Regions from separate parts of the Actinoplanes sp. NPDC051343 genome, predicted to be linked through region 3. Evidence: riboswitches for the same ligand, from Rfam matches in the RefSeq annotation. Region 3 holds a riboswitch; each other region holds the start of a gene.
The links. A riboswitch is a leader RNA that binds a small molecule or an ion and turns the genes downstream of it on or off. The one in region 3 is predicted to bind cyclic di-AMP.
Positions count from the first base shown of each region.

Region 1 (5,909 bases), on a different contig from region 3:
CTCGGTGAAGATCCAGCCGATGGTGTTGCCCGCCGCCGGCAGGATCGGGATCAACGGCAACCAGCGCAACAGCCAGCCGGGAGCCTCCCGGTCGCGGCGGGTCCGCCAGAGGAAGTACGCGGCGACGAGCGCGGCCAGCATGCCGACGCCGATCATCAGCCGGAACGACCAGAACGCGACCGGAATCATCGGGACGTAGTTGCCGGGGCCGTACTGGGCGGCGTACTGGGCCTGCAGTTCGTCGATGCCCTGCACGGTCGCACCCGGCGAGCCCTTGGCCAGGATCGACAGCAGCCCGGGGATGTCGAGCGCGAAGGACGGCAGCGGCTTGCCGGTCGTCACCAGCGAGAACGGCGCACCGGCGGTGGTCGTGTAGAGAGCCTCGGCCGCGGCCATCTTCATCGGCTGCACCTGGGTGATGACCTTGCCGAGGCGGTCACCGGTCAGTGCGGTCGCCGCCCCGCCGGCCAGCATCAGCCACGCGCCGAGCTTGGACAGCGGCCGGAAGCCGGGGTCGGCCGCCCGCCGCCAGACCGCGATCGCCAGCAGCAGCGCGCCGCCGATCATCGCCGCGCCGCTGAGCGTGTGCGGGAAGGCGGCCAGGTTGACCTTGTTGAGCAGCAGTTCGCGGAACGAGGTCAGGTGGGCCCGGCCGGTGACCGGGTCGAGCGAGTACGCGACCGGGTTCTGCATGAAGCTGTTGCCGGCCAGGATGATGAACGCGCTGAGCACCGTGCCGAGCGAGACGATCACGATGGTCGCGGCGTGGGCGAGGCGGGGCAGCCGGTCCCAGCCGAAGTACCAGAGCGCGAGGAACGTGGCCTCGAGGAAGAACGCCAGCATGCCCTCGATCGCCAGGGTGGGGCCGAAGACGTCGCCGTAGAACTTGGCGAACGCGCTCCAGCCCATGCCGAACTGGAACTCCTGCACGAGGCCGGTGACCACGCCGACCGCGAACGTGACGATCAGCAGCTTGCCGACGAATTTCGTGAGATCGCGCCAGACCGGGGTCCGGGTGCGCAGCCAGGTGATCTCGAGGCCGGCGGCGACCGCGGCCAGGCTGATCGACATCGGCACGAAGAAGTAGTGGTAGATCGTGACCACCGCGAACTGCAACCGCGTCAGGTCGAGCACGTCCATTCGTGAGCCCCCTCTACGACGTCTCGTAGTAGATACTACGACGCGTAGTACGACGCCGTGCAGTAGACTCGGTCACATGGCATTGGGCGACCTGGAACGCGACGTCATGGCACAGCTGTGGGCGGCCGCCGGGCCGTTGACCGTGCGTCAGGTGCACGAGCGGCTCAACCAGGACCGCGACCTGGCCTACACGACCGTGATGACCGTCCTCGACCGCCTGGCCAAGAAGGACGTGGTCACCCGCCAGAAGGCGGATCGCGCTTATCTGTACGCCCCGGCGCAGTCCCGCGAAGAGATGACCGCCGCGGTCATGCTCGACGCCCTGACCGCGAGCGGCGACCAGGACGCGGCGCTGGCCTACTTCGTCGGCCAGTTGCCCCCGGAGGCGCTGGCCGCCGCCATCGAGGCCGCCAAGCAGAAGTGATGGCTTGCCATGCGTTCTTGGGCGGTGGGTGGGGCGGTTGGACGGGGTGACCGCGCTGCTGCTCGGTGCTCTCGGGCTGACCCTGTCGCTGCTCGTGCCGGGGCCGCTCGCCCGGTCGCGCTGGCCCGACCGGGCGCCGCGCGCGGCCGTACTCCTGTGGCAGGCGATCACCCTGGCCGCCGTGCTGAGCGCGCTCGGCGTCGTGCTCGCGGTGCCCGAGGAGCTCACCCGGGCGTACGGCTCCCGTAAGCCGGTCGTGGCCGGCGCCCTGTTGATCGCCCTGGCCGTCGCCGCCGTGATCGTCGCCCGGCTGCTGATCTCGCTCTGGGGCGTGACCCGGCGCTCGCGGGCCCGCCGCGAGCGCCACCGCCTGCTGGTCGACCTGCTCGACCGGGCCGAGCGGCGCCACGAGTTCGGCCCGGACCACCTGCGGGTGCTCGAGGGCGCGCTGCCGCTGGCCTACTGCGTGCCCGGGCGCGAGCCGCGGGTCGTGCTCAGCGACGGTGTGCTGCAGGTGCTCGACCGGGCGCAGGTCGACGCGGTGCTCGCCCACGAGCAGACCCATCTGCGGCACCACCACGACGTGGTGATGGAGTCGTTCACCGCCTTCTACCGCGCGGTGCCGCCACCGCTGCGAAGCCGGGTGCCTCTGGACGCCGTACATCTGCTTCTGGAGATGGTGGCCGACGATGCCGCACGGCGCGTCGCGGGCCCCGCGGCCCTGCGGGCCGCGCTGGAAAGGTTGACCGATGCGGTCCCTCTGGCGGAGGACGCCCGGGCCGACCCGTGGGGTGACGCGCGTCGCCGGAGACTGGACCGGCTGTCGGCGCCGCGCCCCGAGTCGCCCGGCCTGAGTCTTGTCGCGGGACTAGCCGCGGCCGCCCTGCTGGTACTACCCACCGTCATCCTGGTCGTGCCCTGGCTCGACCGGGCGCTGGAGGAGTGGCCGTTCTAGTCACTCTGAGTGGCTGTCGGCATGCAAGCAGTTTCCCCGTCGCGTCGGCTTCAGTTAAGGCAATGATCGGGAGTACGGTGGTGCCCGGTCCGGCAGCCCCCCATCGTCCATCCGGCCGATCTGACGGACCACCGCCTAATCGTCGTGCCTTGACGAACCGGGGACCCGAGCAGTTGGGGTGAAGCCGTGCATCTCGCGGCCGGGCGCGCTTCCCGCTCGAACCCGTCAGCTAACCCGATCGGCGGATGAGGGAAGAAAGGACGACGCACGTAACGTGAAACGGAACGGGGCGCGCCGCGCCGTAATGCTGCGCAGCCTGCTCTGCCTCGTCGCCGCGGCCGGCGTAGTTGTCACCGCACCGGCCACCGCGGCACTCGCGACGCCCTCGCCGTCCAGCGTCGAGGCGCAGATCGACACCCAGTGGAATCAGCTAGAGCCGATCATCGAGCTGTACAACGACGTGCACGGCAAATTGATCAAGAACCAGGCTCAGCTGAAGAAGCTCACCAACCAGCTCACCCCGCTCCAGGTACAGGTGGACGTCGCCCTGTCCTCGGTTCGCGGCCTGGCCACTGACGCGTACAAGCAAGGTTCGCCGAGCGCGGTCAGTGCCATGTTGATGAGCGGGTCGACGAACCAGCTGACCGACAAGCTGACCCTTCTGGACCAGCTTGCCCGGCACCAGCAGGCGCAGATCGCCGGCGTCGCCAAGCTGCGCGACCAGTACGCCAAATCCAAGAATGACCTCCAGCTTCTGACCAACTCCATCGCCGCGCGCGATGCCGATCTGGCGCAGAAGAAGAAGGCCATCAATGTGAAGATCGATGCGCTGCAGAAGCTGCGCATCAAGGCGTACGGGGCGTCCGGTGGCGACACCGGACCCCTGCGGATCGGGCCGTGCCCGGTCACCTACACCAACGACGACGGCGGTAAGGCGGCGCGCAAGGCGTGCTCGCTGATCGGCAAGCCGTACGTCTTCGGGTCGGACGGCCCGAGCACGTACGACTGCTCCGGCCTGACCAAAGAGGCGTGGGCGACCGTGGGCGTGACCCTCGACCACTACACGAAAGACCAGTGGAACGAGGGCAAGCCGGTCAGCCGGGGAGATTTGCAGCCAGGTGACCTGGTGTTCTTCTTCCCTGGTTCGTTGCACCACGTGGCCATCTACATCGGTGGTGGTGAAGTGGTGCATGCTCCGCACACGGGTGACCATGTGCGGATGGCGGTGATGGACAACGTCGGTCCGATCGCCGGTTACCGGCGTCCGGGCTGACCGAGGCAGGCAAGTTGCTTCGGGGGACGCCAATGGCGTCCCCCGTTTGCTGTGCCTAGCCGTCGACGCGGTGGGTCGACCAGAACGAGGTGAGGTCGGTCGAGCCGGCCGCGGCCTGGGCGGCGGCCTTGAAGTCGGCGACCGTCGAGACGCCGTACCAGTGCGACGCGGCGTACGACTTGAGCAGGTTCGTCATCGCGGTCGTGCCGATCAGGCGCCGCAGGTCGTGCAGCGTGCACTTGCCGTAGCCGTAGACGACGGTGCTGTAGCGGCTCGAATGCGCGTCCCAGTAGGCCATCGAGTTGGTGAGCCGCTCGGCGCTCGACTGCCACGTGATCCCGCAGCCCGACCCGGTCTTGTTGAAGTACAGGTCGGTGGCGTAGTCGGTGAAGCCCTCGTCCAGCCACGGCGTGTTGTATTCGTCGTCGCCGACGATCCCGTAGAACCACTGGTGGGCCAGTTCGTGGGCGAGCGCGGTCGAACTGACCACGTCGAGCACGAACCCGGGATACTCCATGCCGCCGAACCAGAACCCGTTGTCCAGGACCACGTCGGCCTCGGCGTACGGATAGGCGCCGAACCGCCCGGAATGGGCATCGAGCGCCGACGTCGCCGTGCCGAGCATCGAACTCGCGTTGGCGGCACTGACCGAACTGACCCGGTAGACGTTGACCTTGACGCCGCCCGCGGTGGTGCCGGTCGTCTTCACGAACGGGCCGGCCGCCCAGGCGAACTCGCGCACCTTCGTGCCGACGGCGGTGGTGATCGTACGGCCGCTGGTGCCGGCCCGGTCGGTCGACGAGCCGGTCGCGGGCACCGCCATCGACGTCGGATGGTCCAGCATGACCGTGTAGTCGCTGCTCAGGGCGTAGAACGACTCACCGTTGTCGGTGTACGGGTCGAGATGCCAGCCGGCGCCGTCCCGGATCGCCAGCACAGGCAGCGCGTTACCGATGAAGTAGTAGCTGCCGTCGTGCCCGAACCGGTCGACGCCCGCCGTGACGGTGATCGACAGGTCGAAGCCGATGCTGCCGCTCGCACCCTGGGCCAGCGGAGCGGGCAGGGTGATCTTCATGGCGGTGCAGTTCACGGTAAGCGCCGAGGCCGTACCGCCGGTGACGTTGGTGAGCGCGATCGGGGTGGACGGGCAGGAGCCGTGCGCGTTGTCCCAGAGCCGCAGGTAGACCTCGGTCAGCGGGGTCGCCGAGGCGTTGCTGAAGGTGACGCCCTCGTGCCCGGTCCAGGTGCCACCGGTGGCGTTGCTGGTCAGGCTGATCGTGTAGGCCGGGGTCGCCGGCGTGCGGGTGGTGTCCGTCGCGGCCGCCCGCGCCGGGGTGGCCGGTGCCGCCAGCATCGTGCCGGCGAGGGCGAGCAGGGCCGGTAACGCTCGTCTAATCATTCGACGAGCATGGATGTCTCACTCGTCGCCGGGCAACGGGGGAATCCCTTGTCGGTGATGGTCGAGAAGCTTGCTCAGGAGCGCGCTGAGCTGGCCCCGTTCGGCTTCGTCGAGCGGTTGCAGGAGGACTTCCTGGACCTCCTGAGCGCTGTGTTCCAGCTGGGCCGCCCGCTGCCGGCCGGACGTGGTCACGGTGATGACGTTGCGCCGGCGGTCGGCCGGGTCCAGAGCCCGGGAGACAAAACCTCCGGCTTCGAGCTCATTCAGCGCGGCGACCATGTCGCTCAGGTGGATTCCGGTACGCCGTCCGAGCGCGGCCTGGCTCGCCGGCCCGTCCTCGATCAGTGAGCTGAGCAGCCGGTAGTGGTAGCCGCGCGCTCCGACCTTGGCGAAGCCTTCGCTGACCAGGCGGTGCGCCTGGGCGGCGGTCTGGGTGAGTAGCCAGCTCGGCAGGTGATCCACATCGCCAGAGTAACATTTGCACGCCTAACGTTAGTGATACTAACGTTAGGTGTATGAACGAATTCCGGTACCGCCCCTCCGCGTCCGACCTCGACGACCTCGAGGACCGCCTCGGCCGCACCCGCTGGCCCGACGAACTGCCCGGCGTCGGATGGTCGTACGGCATCCCGGCCGAGCGGGTCCGTGCCCTCGCCGACCGCTGGCCCGGCATCGCGTTCTCCGCCGACGGGTACGTCACCACGATCGACGGGCAGAA
Region 1 is NZ_JBITEL010000003.1:679,744-685,652, forward strand. It holds gene ACIA5C_RS13800 (cytochrome ubiquinol oxidase subunit I) at 1-1,140, opposite strand, end outside; gene ACIA5C_RS13805 (BlaI/MecI/CopY family transcriptional regulator) at 1,217-1,564, shown strand; gene ACIA5C_RS13810 (M56 family metallopeptidase) at 1,611-2,519, shown strand; cyclic di-AMP (ydaO/yuaA leader) riboswitch at 2,642-2,778, shown strand; gene ACIA5C_RS13815 (NlpC/P60 family protein) at 2,794-3,792, shown strand; gene ACIA5C_RS13820 (M1 family metallopeptidase) at 3,848-5,191, opposite strand; gene ACIA5C_RS13825 (MarR family winged helix-turn-helix transcriptional regulator) at 5,210-5,653, opposite strand; gene ACIA5C_RS13830 (epoxide hydrolase family protein) at 5,707-5,909, shown strand, end outside.
Region 1: another riboswitch for cyclic di-AMP. It lies ahead of ACIA5C_RS13815 (NlpC/P60 family protein); the one in region 3 lies ahead of ACIA5C_RS38710 (coiled-coil domain-containing protein).

Region 2 (5,909 bases), on a different contig from region 3:
AAACGGCACGGATGCCGGTGCCTTCCGGCAGGGTGACGAGCGGGTACGCGGTGAGCTCCTCGACGGAAACCGCGTCCCGGCCGGCGAGTTCTGAATCGGGCGGGGCCAATGCGATAAGCCCTTCCCGGGCGATGACGTGGGAAGCCAGATGCTCCGGGGCGTCGCCGGCCAGACCGACCAGCGCGATGTCGTAGAGCGAGACCCGCACGCCGGTCACCAACTGGTCGGAGTTGTCCTCGGCCAGCTCGAGTTCGATGGCCGGATGCGCGCGGTGGAAGGCGGCCAGGGCGGCGAAGAGCGGCTTCACCTCACAGCCGATCACCATGCCGATCGTCAGGTGGCCGCGCACCAGCCCCTGAACCTGGTCGACGGTCTGCCTCAGGCCGGCCGCGGCGTCCAGCGCGGCTTTCGCGTACGGCAGGGCCTCGCGCCCCGCCTCGGTGAGGCGGGCGGTGCGCCCGGACCGGTCGAAGAGCTCCGCCCCGAGCTCCTTTTCCAGGGCTTTGACCTGCGCACTCACCCCGGATTGGCTGATTCGCACCCGGGCTGCCGCGCGGGTGAAGTTGGCCTCGTCGGCGACCGCGGCGAAGTACTCGAGCTGGCGAAGTTCCATAACCACAGATTCTAGTTACGACAAGAACCATCTGTTGGACTGCTGAGGCCGACCGCGGAAGGGTGGCGTCATGAACGAACGACAGAAGGCCATGAAGCCCGAAGACCTGACCCGCCTCTTCGTCGAGCGGGCCAACGCCAGAGACGCGGCCGGCCTGGCCGAGCTCTACGAGGAAGGCGCGGTCATGGCCTACCCTCCCGGCGGCCAGACCGTCGGCCGAGCCGCGATCGAGAAGCTATGGGCCGAGCTGTTGCCCAAGATGCCGGAGATCAAGCCCGAGCAGCCATTGCCGACGCTGATAAGCGGCGACCTCGCCCTGACCTCGACGCCGCCGCGTGACGGCTCCGGTGCCCGTGCGCAGGTGGTGCGCCGCCAGGCCGACGGCTCGTGGCTGCGGGTGCTCGACCAGCCCGAGTTCGTCACCCCGGGCAGTCGATGAGGCGGTGTCGCTGTGGTGGTGCCGACGGGGGCAATGGCACCACCACAGCGCACGGGGAACGGGGCACAGGGGTTGGTGCGGTGAAACTATCTAGCTCAGAGCGCGATCCGCTGACCGGGGAAGATCAGGTTCGGGTCGTTGATGATGCCGCTGTTGAGCTTGGCCAGCGAGTGCCAGCCGCCCTTGACCTGATAGCGCGAGGCGATGGCCGACAGCGTGTCGCCCGAACGCACCACATAGGTCTTGCCGGTCGCCTTGACCGACGCCGACCGGACGACCCGGTTGGTGGTCGCCTTGTGCTGGCTCGACTTCGACGACTTGTGGGTCACCGACTTCGAGGTGTTGCTCGACTTGGTGCTGTGCGACTTCGAGCTGTGCGACTCGCTGTGCGAGCCGCTGGTGTTGCTGCCCGAGTAATGCTTGGTCGAGCCGCCCTTCTTGCCGCACACCGGCCAGGCGCCGATGCCCTGGCCCCGCAGAACCTTCTCGGCGATCGCGATCTGTTCCGACCGGCTCGCCTTGTTGGCCGTGCTGGCGTACTTGCCGCCGCCGTACGCCTTCCAGGTGCCCTTGGTGAACTGCAGGCCACCGTAGAAGCCGTTGCCCGTGTTGATGCTCCAGTTACCACCGGACTCGCACTGCGCGACGGCGTCCCAGTTCACGCTGGACGCCTGCGCCGGCGAGGCCGGCCCGAGCAGGGCGGCGGTGCCCGCCACGCCCGCGGCGGTGATGCCGAGGGCAATACGGGCATGCTTTCGAATCTGTGCCATGACAGAAATTCCTCCACGCCTGCGAGGTCAGCTGTCGGGTTCGGGCTGAGGTGCCCGGCCGCGGTTGGCGGCTTCACCCCGAGGCGCGCACCAGCGCGCCGAGGAACTTTTGGGTCCCCCGCTCCATGCCTTGGGTCAATTTCCGTCGGGCGGCGGCAAGGACTCGGCGATCCGCCCACGGTGTCCACGATGGCGGACCCGACCGAACCTAGCCGGACGAATTCGGCGACCGCCAAGTTAAGGTGACCTTGTTCTCAGTAATTGACCTATTTGATCTTTCTTTAGGACGAGTATGACCGATATGTGGAGTCCTTAAATTACCAGTCGGTAACCTTCGACTCCATGTCGCTTTGTCTGATGCAGAATCGGCAACTATGACCCAGCCCACCCGCGAGCACGATGTCGTCGTCTACGGCGCCACCGGCTTCGCCGGCGCCCTCGTCGCCCGTCATCTGGCCGCGTACGCCCCTGTCGGCGCCCGGATCGCGTTGGCCGGCCGTTCGGAGACGAAGCTCACTTCGGTCAAGACCGAGTTGGGCGTCGATTGGCCGATCGTGGTCGCCGACGCCTCCGACGAAGCCGCCCTGTCCCGGCTCGCCACCTCCACCCGGGTGGTCGTCACCACGGTCGGGCCGTACCTGAGATACGGCCGCCGGTTGGCCGCGGTCTGCGCTGCGGTGGGCACCGACTACGCCGACCTGACCGGCGAGGTGCTCTTCGTCCGCGACAGCATCGACGCCAACCACGACATGGCCCGCCGCACCGGCGCCCGCATCGTGCACGCCTGCGGCTTCGACTCGATCCCCTCCGACATCGGTGTCCACGTCCTCAATCGTCAGGTCAAGGCTGACGAGGCGGGCGACCTGACCGACACCACGCTGGTCGTGACCAGCCTCCGCGGAGGCATGAGCGGCGGCACCATCGACACCATCCGCGCCCAGATGGAGGAAATGAAGAAGGACCGCGCGCGGCGCCGCATCGCGGCCAGCCCCTACTCGCTGAGCCCTGACCGCGCGGCCGAGCCCGACCTGGGACGCCAGCCGGACATGGTCACCCTGCCCGGTCCGGCCGTCGACCCGTCGTTGCGGGGCACGCTCGCCCCGTTCTTCATGGCGCCGTTCAACACCCGGATCGTGCGCCGGTCGAACGCGCTGCAGAACTGGTCGTACGGCCGCACGTTCCGCTACCGCGAGGTCATGAGCATCGGCACGTCTCCGCTTTCACCGCTGCTGGCCGGGGCCCTGAAGGCCGGGATCGGTGCCGCGATGGTCGGCCTGGCGGTGACGCCGCCGGCGATCCTCGACCGTGTTCTGCCCAGCCCGGGCAGCGGCCCCAGTGAGCGCACCCGCACGTCGGGCCATTTCACCGTCGACGTCTTCACCCGCACGACGACCGGGGCTCGCTATCGCTCGCGGGTCCGCGCGAAGGGTGATCCGGGCTATGCGGCGACCGCCGTCATGCTGGGCGAGTCGGCGCTGGCCCTGGCCTTCGACCGCGACGAGTTGCCGCCTTCGGAGGGTGGCGTGCTGACGCCGGCCACCGCCATGGGAGATGTGCTGGTCAACCGCTTGCGCACGGCGGGCCTGACGATCACCGCGGGCCGCGCCGACTGAGGGCACTGCCGTGACCCGTGCGGCAAGATCCGTGCGGCCAAGATCCGTGCGGCCACGGCTCCGCTCCCGGCCGGCCCGCTGCAGATCGAGGAGTTGACCGGCAGTGGGCCGGGCCGGGCGTGATCCGCCCGGACAAGTCCGGGTCCGTCGGCCGGCCCTGTCGGGAACGCAGGCGTACCTGATCTACGCGAGACTGCCCGACCATCGCCGGTACGTCAATGAGCGAGGAGGTGGCCGGCGATCCACGTCAGGTGGTCAGCCAGTTCGTCCGGGTCCTCGGCCATGTCGCGCGAGATCCAGTCGATGATGACCTCGCTGATGCCCGCGATCAGCGCCAGCAACGTGCGTTCCAGCCGCCGCTTGTCGGCCGTGTCGCCGACGAACCGGTTGACCAGCGGCGCGAAATGCTGGGCGTCCTCCCGCAGCACACCGCGGCGGCGGGTCTCCATGCGCGGCGCGTTGACGTAGATCACGCGGGCGCGTTCCGGATCTTCGACCAGTTTGGCGATCAGCGTGCGCATCATCGGCCGGAGGAGCTCCTCGGCCGTTGCTGCCTGAGGCGGGGCCGACCCGGCGACCTGGCCGAGCAGCCAACGATTTTGCTCGCGGTGCACGATCAGCAGCAGGTTTTCCCGGTCGGTGAAGTGCTCGTAGAAGTAGCGCTTGGAGACCTTTGCTCCGGCGCAAACGTCGGCGACCGTCACGTCCTCGTAATCGCGGGTGCCGAAGAGGTGTACCGCCGCCGTCACGATCCTGGCCCGCCGGTCGCTGGCCCGTTCCTGCCGGGACCGTCCGCCGTAGTTCTCGCCGCGGCGGGATGGTGCGCCTCGGCGCGGCGCAACCGCCGTCCGCTCTTCCACGCCCCCACCGTAGGCCCTCGGCGCCGACTCCTCCTAAACAGTGCCGAAAAGCCCCGGTGATCACGCTTCTCGACAGTCCACGTTGTCCATTCCGGCGATGTCGGTCCGGGTACTATGCCGCCCGTAACACCCTTGACCTCCGCCGCCCTCTGGCCGGAAGTGCCTCCTAACCGGCACGATTCACCTGTGACCGCGAGCCGCCTTCCCTTCCCGCTCACTCTGACGGGAGGCGGCGTCGTCCTGCGCGAATGGCGTTCGGACGACCTCGACGACCTGGTCGTGATGCTCGACGACCCCGACATCGCCCGCTGGACACCGATGCCGTCGCCGTTCGACGTGGAGGCCGGCATCGCGTACCTCAAGCGCGCCTATCAGGGCCGCGCCACCGGCCAGCGCATCCAGCTTGCGATCACCGCCGATGGCAGCGTGCCCCTGGGCGAGGTCCTTCTCTTCGGCGTCGACCTCGGCCTCAAGGAGGCCGAGCTCGGCTATCTGGTCGGCGCGCCTCATCGCCGACGGGGGCTTGCGGCGAGTGCGTTGTCGCTGCTTTCGGCGTACGCGCAGAGCACGCTGAAGCTCTCACGTCTCCTGCTGCGGATCGATCCGGGCAATCTCGCAAGCACCGCCGTGGCCCGTCGCTGCGGCTTCCGTCTCACCGGCGAGCCGGCGATCCTGCAGGAGGGCCCGTACGGCCCGACCAGCCTCGACACGTGGGAACTGGTCGAGGGCCGGGCCGGCACCCGGATGGAACGGCTGAGAAATGTCGCAGCCCGGCGGTACGGTCGTCGCACCCAGTTCTAGGGAGGTGCCCGATGGCCGACCGCGCTCAAGTGATGGCGTTCCGCGTGGCCGCGCAGGGCCTGGCCAAACGTGGCAAGGCCCGGCCCGGCGACCTCGACGTGCTCGATCTCGGCGTCCAGGAGTACATGCCGGGCTCGCTGCAGGTCGCCCTGGCCGCCCGCACCGCCGCCGGCTTCGACGACGATCGCCTGATCATGGTCTGGGCCGCCCGTGGCGCGCCCCACCTGCATCGGCGCCGTGACCTCCCGGCCCTGACTCGCCAGCTGTGGCCGCTCACCGACGCCGATGCGGCCGCCCGCATCAAGAGCGGCCAGATGCCCGATGCGGGCCGGCTGGGCATCGAGGCGTTCCGGGTCACCGCGGCCGCGTTCCGCGAGGTGCTGACCCGTTCGATGGCCCGAGGCGAGGTGAGCACCCAGGTCAGCAAGCGCGTGCCGAAGGAGTTGACCTACGAGTGCCGCTCCTGCAAGGCCCGGCACATCGGCGGCAACATCTGGCAGGTGGCCGGCCTGGCCGGCGGCGTCGAGGTCGAGTCCCGTGGCCGCGAGGCGACGCTCGGCCCGATCCCCGACGGGCCCCCGATCCCCTCGTCGAACGACGGCATAGCCGACCTGATCGCGACTTACCTGCGGTTCCTCGGTCCCGCCACCCCGGCCGAGATCGCCAAATACGTCGGCACCACGACCGCCGAGATCAAGCAGGTCTGGCCGGACGATCTGGCCGAGGTGAGGGTCGAGGGCAAGAAGGCCTGGCTCCCCGCCGCCGCGGTCAAGCATTTGGAGTCGCCACCCGATCCGGTCGGCGTGCGTCTGC
Region 2 is NZ_JBITEL010000010.1:296,206-302,114, reverse strand. It holds gene ACIA5C_RS31635 (LysR family transcriptional regulator) at 1-613, opposite strand, end outside; gene ACIA5C_RS31630 (YybH family protein) at 705-1,052, shown strand; gene ACIA5C_RS31625 (transglycosylase family protein) at 1,148-1,822, opposite strand; cyclic di-AMP (ydaO/yuaA leader) riboswitch at 1,824-1,990, opposite strand; gene ACIA5C_RS31620 (saccharopine dehydrogenase family protein) at 2,197-3,435, shown strand; gene ACIA5C_RS31615 (TetR/AcrR family transcriptional regulator) at 3,651-4,295, opposite strand; gene ACIA5C_RS31610 (GNAT family N-acetyltransferase) at 4,482-5,096, shown strand; gene ACIA5C_RS31605 (winged helix DNA-binding domain-containing protein) at 5,108-5,909, shown strand, end outside.
Region 2: another riboswitch for cyclic di-AMP. It lies ahead of ACIA5C_RS31625 (transglycosylase family protein); the one in region 3 lies ahead of ACIA5C_RS38710 (coiled-coil domain-containing protein).

Region 3 (5,909 bases):
CTATCAGCTTTGCGACGAAGTCACCATGGCGACCGGCCCGATCGGCACGACGATCGGCCTGCGCATCGCGCTCGACCTGCCCTTCAGCGGACGGCCCGACGGACCCGCGGTGCGCTGAAACAGCATCTTGAACGGCATGTGAAGCACCGAGCAAGTGTGAACCCGCCCTTCCGGGCTCGCGGACTGCGCCGTGCGACTACATTGGGCCAGTGCTCGGACTTCCCGCCCCAGTGACGGCATGCCTTTTCGATCTTGACGGCGTGCTCACCCAGACCGCCGCGGTGCACAATGCCGCGTGGAAACAAACGTTCGACACGTTCCTCAAGACGTGGTCGGAGCAGCACGAGCAAGCTTTCGTGCCGTTCGATTCCGGCGCCGACTATCACAAATATGTCGACGGCCGGCCGCGCGCCGACGGCGTCCGCACCTTCCTGTCCTCTCGAGGCATCACCCTGCCCGAAGGCACCCCCGACGACGGCACCGACCAGGAGACCGTCAACGGCATCGGCAACCGTAAGAACCTGCTCGTCCTGCAGAAGATCAAGGAAGGTGCGGTCGAGGTCTACCCGGGCTCGGTCGACTACCTGAAGGCGGTCAAGGCCGCCGGGCTGCGCCGGGCCGTGGTCTCGGCCAGCGCCAACTGCAAGGACGTGCTCGAGGCGGCCGGCATCGACGGCTACCTCGAGGCGCGGGTCGACGGCGTCGTCGCCCGCGAGCAGCATCTGCCGGGCAAGCCGGCTCCCGACACCTTCCTCTACGGCGCGAAGCTGCTCGGCACGCCACCGGAGCAGTGCGTCGTGTTCGAGGACGCCCAAGCCGGCGTGGCCGCCGGCAAGGCCGGAGGTTTCGGGTTCGTGGTCGGGGTAGACCGTGGGGGTAACGCCCAGGGGCTGGCCGACAACGGTGCCGACATCGTCGTGCAGGATCTCTCCGAACTTCTCACGCGCTGAGCGCGTACTCCTGACGTCTTTTCTGTCTTCTTTCCTTCGAGAGGCACCACCGTGATCCGTGAACGGGCATATCCCGTCGACCCCTGGCACATCCGGGAGACCCGACTCGACCTGGACCTCCTGGCCCAGTCCGAGTCGGTCTTCGCGCTGGCCAACGGTCACATCGGGATACGCGGAAACCTGGACGAGGGCGAGCCGCACGGCCTGCCCGGCACCTATCTGAACTCGTTCTACGAGCTTCGTCCGCTGCCCTATGCCGAGGCCGGCTACGGTTTCCCCGAGTCCGGCCAGACGATGGTCAACGTCACCAACGCCAAGCTGATGCGGCTGCTGGTCGACGACGAGCCGTTCGACGTGCGCTACGGCGACCTGCGCTCCCACGAGCGCGTGCTCGACCTGCGGGCCGGCACCCTGGAGCGCACCGCCGAGTGGGTCTCCCCGTCCGGCCAGGCGATCCGGGTCCGCACCATCCGGCTGGTGTCCTTCACCCAGCGCGCCGTCGTCGCGTTCCTCTACGAGGTCGAGCCGCTCGACGCCTCGGCCCGGCTGATCCTGCAGTCGGAGCTGGTGGCCAACGAGCAGCTGCCGCCGATGAGCAAGGACCCGCGGGTCGCGGCGGTGCTCGACCACCCGCTGCAGGCCGAGGAGATGCTCGAGCAGAAGGCCGGCGGCCTGCTGGTGCACCGCACCAAGGCGAGTGATCTGCGGATGGCCGCCGCGGTCGAGCACCTGATCGAGACGACGGGCAAGCACCAGGTCACCACCGAGGGCCATCCGGACTGGCTGCGCACCACGGTCGCCTGCAAGCTCGAGCCGGGACAGAAGCTGCGGGTGGTCAAGCTCGCGGCGTACGGCTGGTCGAGCAACCGCTCGCTTCCCGCCGTGCGTGACCAGGTCGGCGCGGCGCTGGCCAGCGCCCGGCTCGACGGCTGGGAGGGTCTGCTCGAGGCCCAGCGCGAATATCTCGACGCGTTCTGGGACCACTCCGACGTCAAGGTCGAGGGCGACCCCGAGGTGCAGCAGGCCGTCCGCTTCGGCCTCTTCCACACGCTCCAGGCGGGCGCCCGGGCCGAGCAGCGGCCGGTCGGCTCGAAGGGCCTCACCGGCCCGGGCTACGACGGCCACACGTTCTGGGACGCCGAGACGTTCGTGCTGCCGGCTCTGACGTACACCCAGCCGTCGGCGGCCGCCGACGTGCTGCGGTGGCGGCACTCGACACTCGACCTGGCCCGGGAGCGGGCCCAGACGCTCGGCCTGCAGGGTGCCGCCTTCCCGTGGCGCACCATCCGGGGCGAGGAGTGCTCGGCCTACTGGCCGGCCGGCACCGCGGGCTTCCACATCGGCGCCGACATCGCCGACGCGGTGCGCCGTTACATCCAGGCCACCGGCGACTACGACTTCGAGCGTGAGGCCGGCCTCGAACTGCTGGTCGAGACGGCCCGGCTGTGGCGCTCGCTCGGCCACCACGACCGGCACGGCCGCTTCCACATCGACGGCGTCACCGGCCCGGACGAATACACGGCCGTGGTCGACGACAACATCTACACCAACCTGATGGCGCAGCAGAACATGTTCGCCGCGGTCGAGGCGGCCAAGCGTCACCCCGACCTGGCCCACAAGTTCGGGGTCGACGACGAGGAGATGGCCTCGTGGCGGGACGCGGCGGCCGCCGTGCACATCCCGTACGACCGGGAGCTCGGGGTGCACCAGCAGTCGCAGGGCTTCACGCGGCTGCAGGAGTGGGACTTCGAGAACACGCCCCCCGAGGCGTACCCGCTGCTGCTGAACTACCCGTACTTCGATCTGTACCGCAAGCAGGTCGTCAAGCAGGCCGACCTGGTCATGGCGATGTATATCCGGGGCGACGCGTTCACGCCGGAGGAGAAGGCACGCAACTTCGCCTACTACGACGCGCGTACGGTGCGGGACTCCTCGCTCTCGGCCTGCGTCCAGGCGGTGCTGGCGGCCGAGGTGGGTCACCTCGAGCTGGCACACGACTATCTGGGCGAGGCCGCCCTGATGGACCTGCACGACCTGCACCAGAATGCCCGGGACGGCGTGCACGTCGCGTCGCTGGCCGGCACCTGGATCTCGCTGATCGCCGGTCTCGGCGGCATGCGTGACTTCAACGGCCAGCTGTCCTTCGCGCCGCGGCTGCCCAGCCGCATCACCAATCTCGAGTTCTCGATGCTGTGGCACGGGCTGCGGCTGCGGGTCGACGTCTCCGCCGAGGAGGTCACCTACTCGCTGCGCAACGGCGGCGGGGCGGCCCGGCTGACGCTGGTCCACCACGGCAAGGAGATCGAGGTGACCCAGGTCAAGCCGGTCTCGGTGCCGATCCCGCCGGCCCCGCCGGTCGGTCCGGCGCCGAGCCAGCCGCACGGCCGGGCGCCGGTGCGCCGGGCGACCAGCAGCGCCAACTGAAGCAGGAAGGGCCCCGCGAAAACGCGGGGCCCTTTTTTTAAAGCACTGATACGTGCACGTGATCCTTGTGATTACTCACACCGTGATAGGCATGCCAGTTGCCGGTCGCCGGAAACCAGATCTGCGCGTACCAGATCACGTAGTAGATGCCGAGGCGGTCCGCGTTACGCACGAGGAACGCCATCAGGTCGTTGCCGTAGTTCTTCATGTCGGCGTTGTGCGCGACCGAGAACCCGCTCTTCTGCAACGACCAGTCGCAGGCCCGGCCCTTGGGGTGCTCGTAAGGCCCGCCGTCGCGATGGCAGCCGACGAATCTATTGAAGCCCGCCTTCTTCACCTCTTGGTAGAGATGGAGCATGCGCGGCGTGATGCATCCGTTGGTGGTCGGGTCGTTCACCGTGCAGGCCTCGGGGGAGAAGCCGCCCTGGGCGTTTCGCGGCGCGGGCGCGGCGACCGGCGACTTGGCGACCACGAAGCCCTGGGTCAGGCTATCGCCACCGACCAGCTGAAGCGCCTTGTCGGCCGACTCCTTCTGCTTCTGCATCGCCAGCAGGTTGGTCTGCTGCGCCTTGACCTCGGCGTCGAGCGCCGCCTTCTTGGCGTTGACCTCGTCGATCGCCAGGTCGAGGTCGTGCAGCTTGCGATCGTGCAGCGCGTTGATCTCCTCGAGCGAGACCGCCTTGGCGAGGAAGTCGTCCGAGTCGTCGGCGCCGAGCAGGAAACGGGACGCGCTGAGGCGGCCGGTCTCGTACTGCTGGGTCGCGATCGCCGCGACCTCGGGGGTGAGGGCGTCGCGCTTGGCCTCGGCGTCCTTGATCTGACCGGCCAGCGCCTTCTGCTGGGTGGTCGACGTGGCGACCGCGGCCTTGGCCTGCACGTACTTCCGGTTGGTGCTCTCCAGCACGTCGTTGAGGGTGGAGTTGTCGGAGAGCTCGTCACCGCCCTTCTCGTCGGGGGACGTCGACGTGGAGGAAGATCCGGAGCCGGGCTCGGCCTGCGCCGGGGCGGTGACGGCGGTCAGGGTGGCGGCCACTATCAGCGGCACCAGGGCGAGATTCAGCCACCGACGGTGTCTGACGGTCATGCATGTCCTTCCGGGTGGACCGCCGACCGGGTTAGCTGACGGGTTCGGGACGGAAGCGATCCCTACCGCTCGTCATCAAGCGGATGCACCCCAACGGAAAACCTGGGTCCCCGGCTCGCCTCGCGGCGATTAGGCGGTGTTCTGCCGTGCAGATTCCGGCGCCGAGTTTACCCGAGCAGCGAGAATGCTTCAGGGTTCGAAAAGGACAAAAGCAGTTACCGTACGGCGACATCTAGTAATGGTGGGACGCATAGTGACTGGACAATTGCTCTGCGTATCAAAACTATCGATCAATCGATGGCGTCCGGTATCGTCGGCCGCGGTCTTCGAATGGAGACCGCCGCCTAATCACCCTTCGGGGTGAGCCGGGGAACCACCTTTTACACCGGGGTGAATCCGCTCGACGAAGAGCGGTAGGGATTTCTTCCGTCCCGAACCCGTCAGCTAACCCGGCCGGCGGCACCACCGGAAGGAATGCCTGTGCTGCCGAAAACCATGGCCGCGATACTGGTCGCCCTCGTCGCGGCGACCGGACTCGCCTCGCCCGCCCGGGCCGCACCCGGATCGTCGGGCGACGACGGCGAGGGCGGCTCCAAGTCGCTCACCCAGCAACTCGACACGGCCTCCCGCGGCTACCTCGAGGCCCGGGACAAACTGGCCGGCTCCAAGAAGAAGCAGACCGACCTGGCCACCCGACTCCAGCGGATCGACACCGAGATGGCGCCCCGGCAGGCCGCGTTCGACCAGGTCGTGCAGGAGTCCTACCGGGCCGGTCGGCTCGGGCCGATGAGCGCGCTGCTGACCGCCAACTCCTCGGCCGGCTTCCTCGACCGGGCCCAGGTCCTGCAGACCGTGGCGGCCCGCCAGCAGAAGGCGATGCACGACCTGCAAACCGCCCGCGAGACTCAGGGCCGGGCCAAGGCGGCGATCGACGCGACCGTGCGCGACCAGCAGAAACAGGTCGCCGTGATGGCGGCCCGCAAGGCGCAGGCCGAGGCGGCGCTCAAGACGGCGAACGCCGGACAGGACGACCCGCAACCGGGCGACGGCGGTGGCAGTTCCAAGGCGACGTCGGTCAACCGGAACTCGGACGGGTCGCTGTCACCCGAGGGATGCACGGTCAACGACCCGACCACCGACGGCTGCATCACCCCGCGCATGCTGCACGCCATGCAGCAGGCCAAGTCGGCCGGATTCACCCACTACGTGGCCTGCTTCCGGCATCAGAACAGTGGCGAGCATCCGAAGGGCCGGGCCTGCGACTTCGCGGCCGACAAGGGCGGCTTCGGCGGGGTCGCGTCGGGCGCCAGCAAGGACTACGGCAACCGGCTGGCCAACTACTTCATCAACAACTCCGACGAGTTGGGCGTCCTCTACGTGATCTGGTTCCGGCGCATCTGGCTGCCCAGCAGCGGCTGGAAGGCGTACACGAAGGGCAACGGCGACCCGTC
Region 3 is NZ_JBITEL010000015.1:71,570-77,478, reverse strand. It holds gene ACIA5C_RS38725 (ATP-binding protein) at 1-118, shown strand, start outside; gene ACIA5C_RS38720 (HAD family hydrolase) at 210-950, shown strand; gene ACIA5C_RS38715 (glycoside hydrolase family 65 protein) at 1,002-3,374, shown strand; gene ACIA5C_RS38710 (coiled-coil domain-containing protein) at 3,412-4,458, opposite strand; cyclic di-AMP (ydaO/yuaA leader) riboswitch at 4,464-4,604, opposite strand; cyclic di-AMP (ydaO/yuaA leader) riboswitch at 4,790-4,935, shown strand; gene ACIA5C_RS38705 (coiled-coil domain-containing protein) at 4,933-5,909, shown strand, end outside.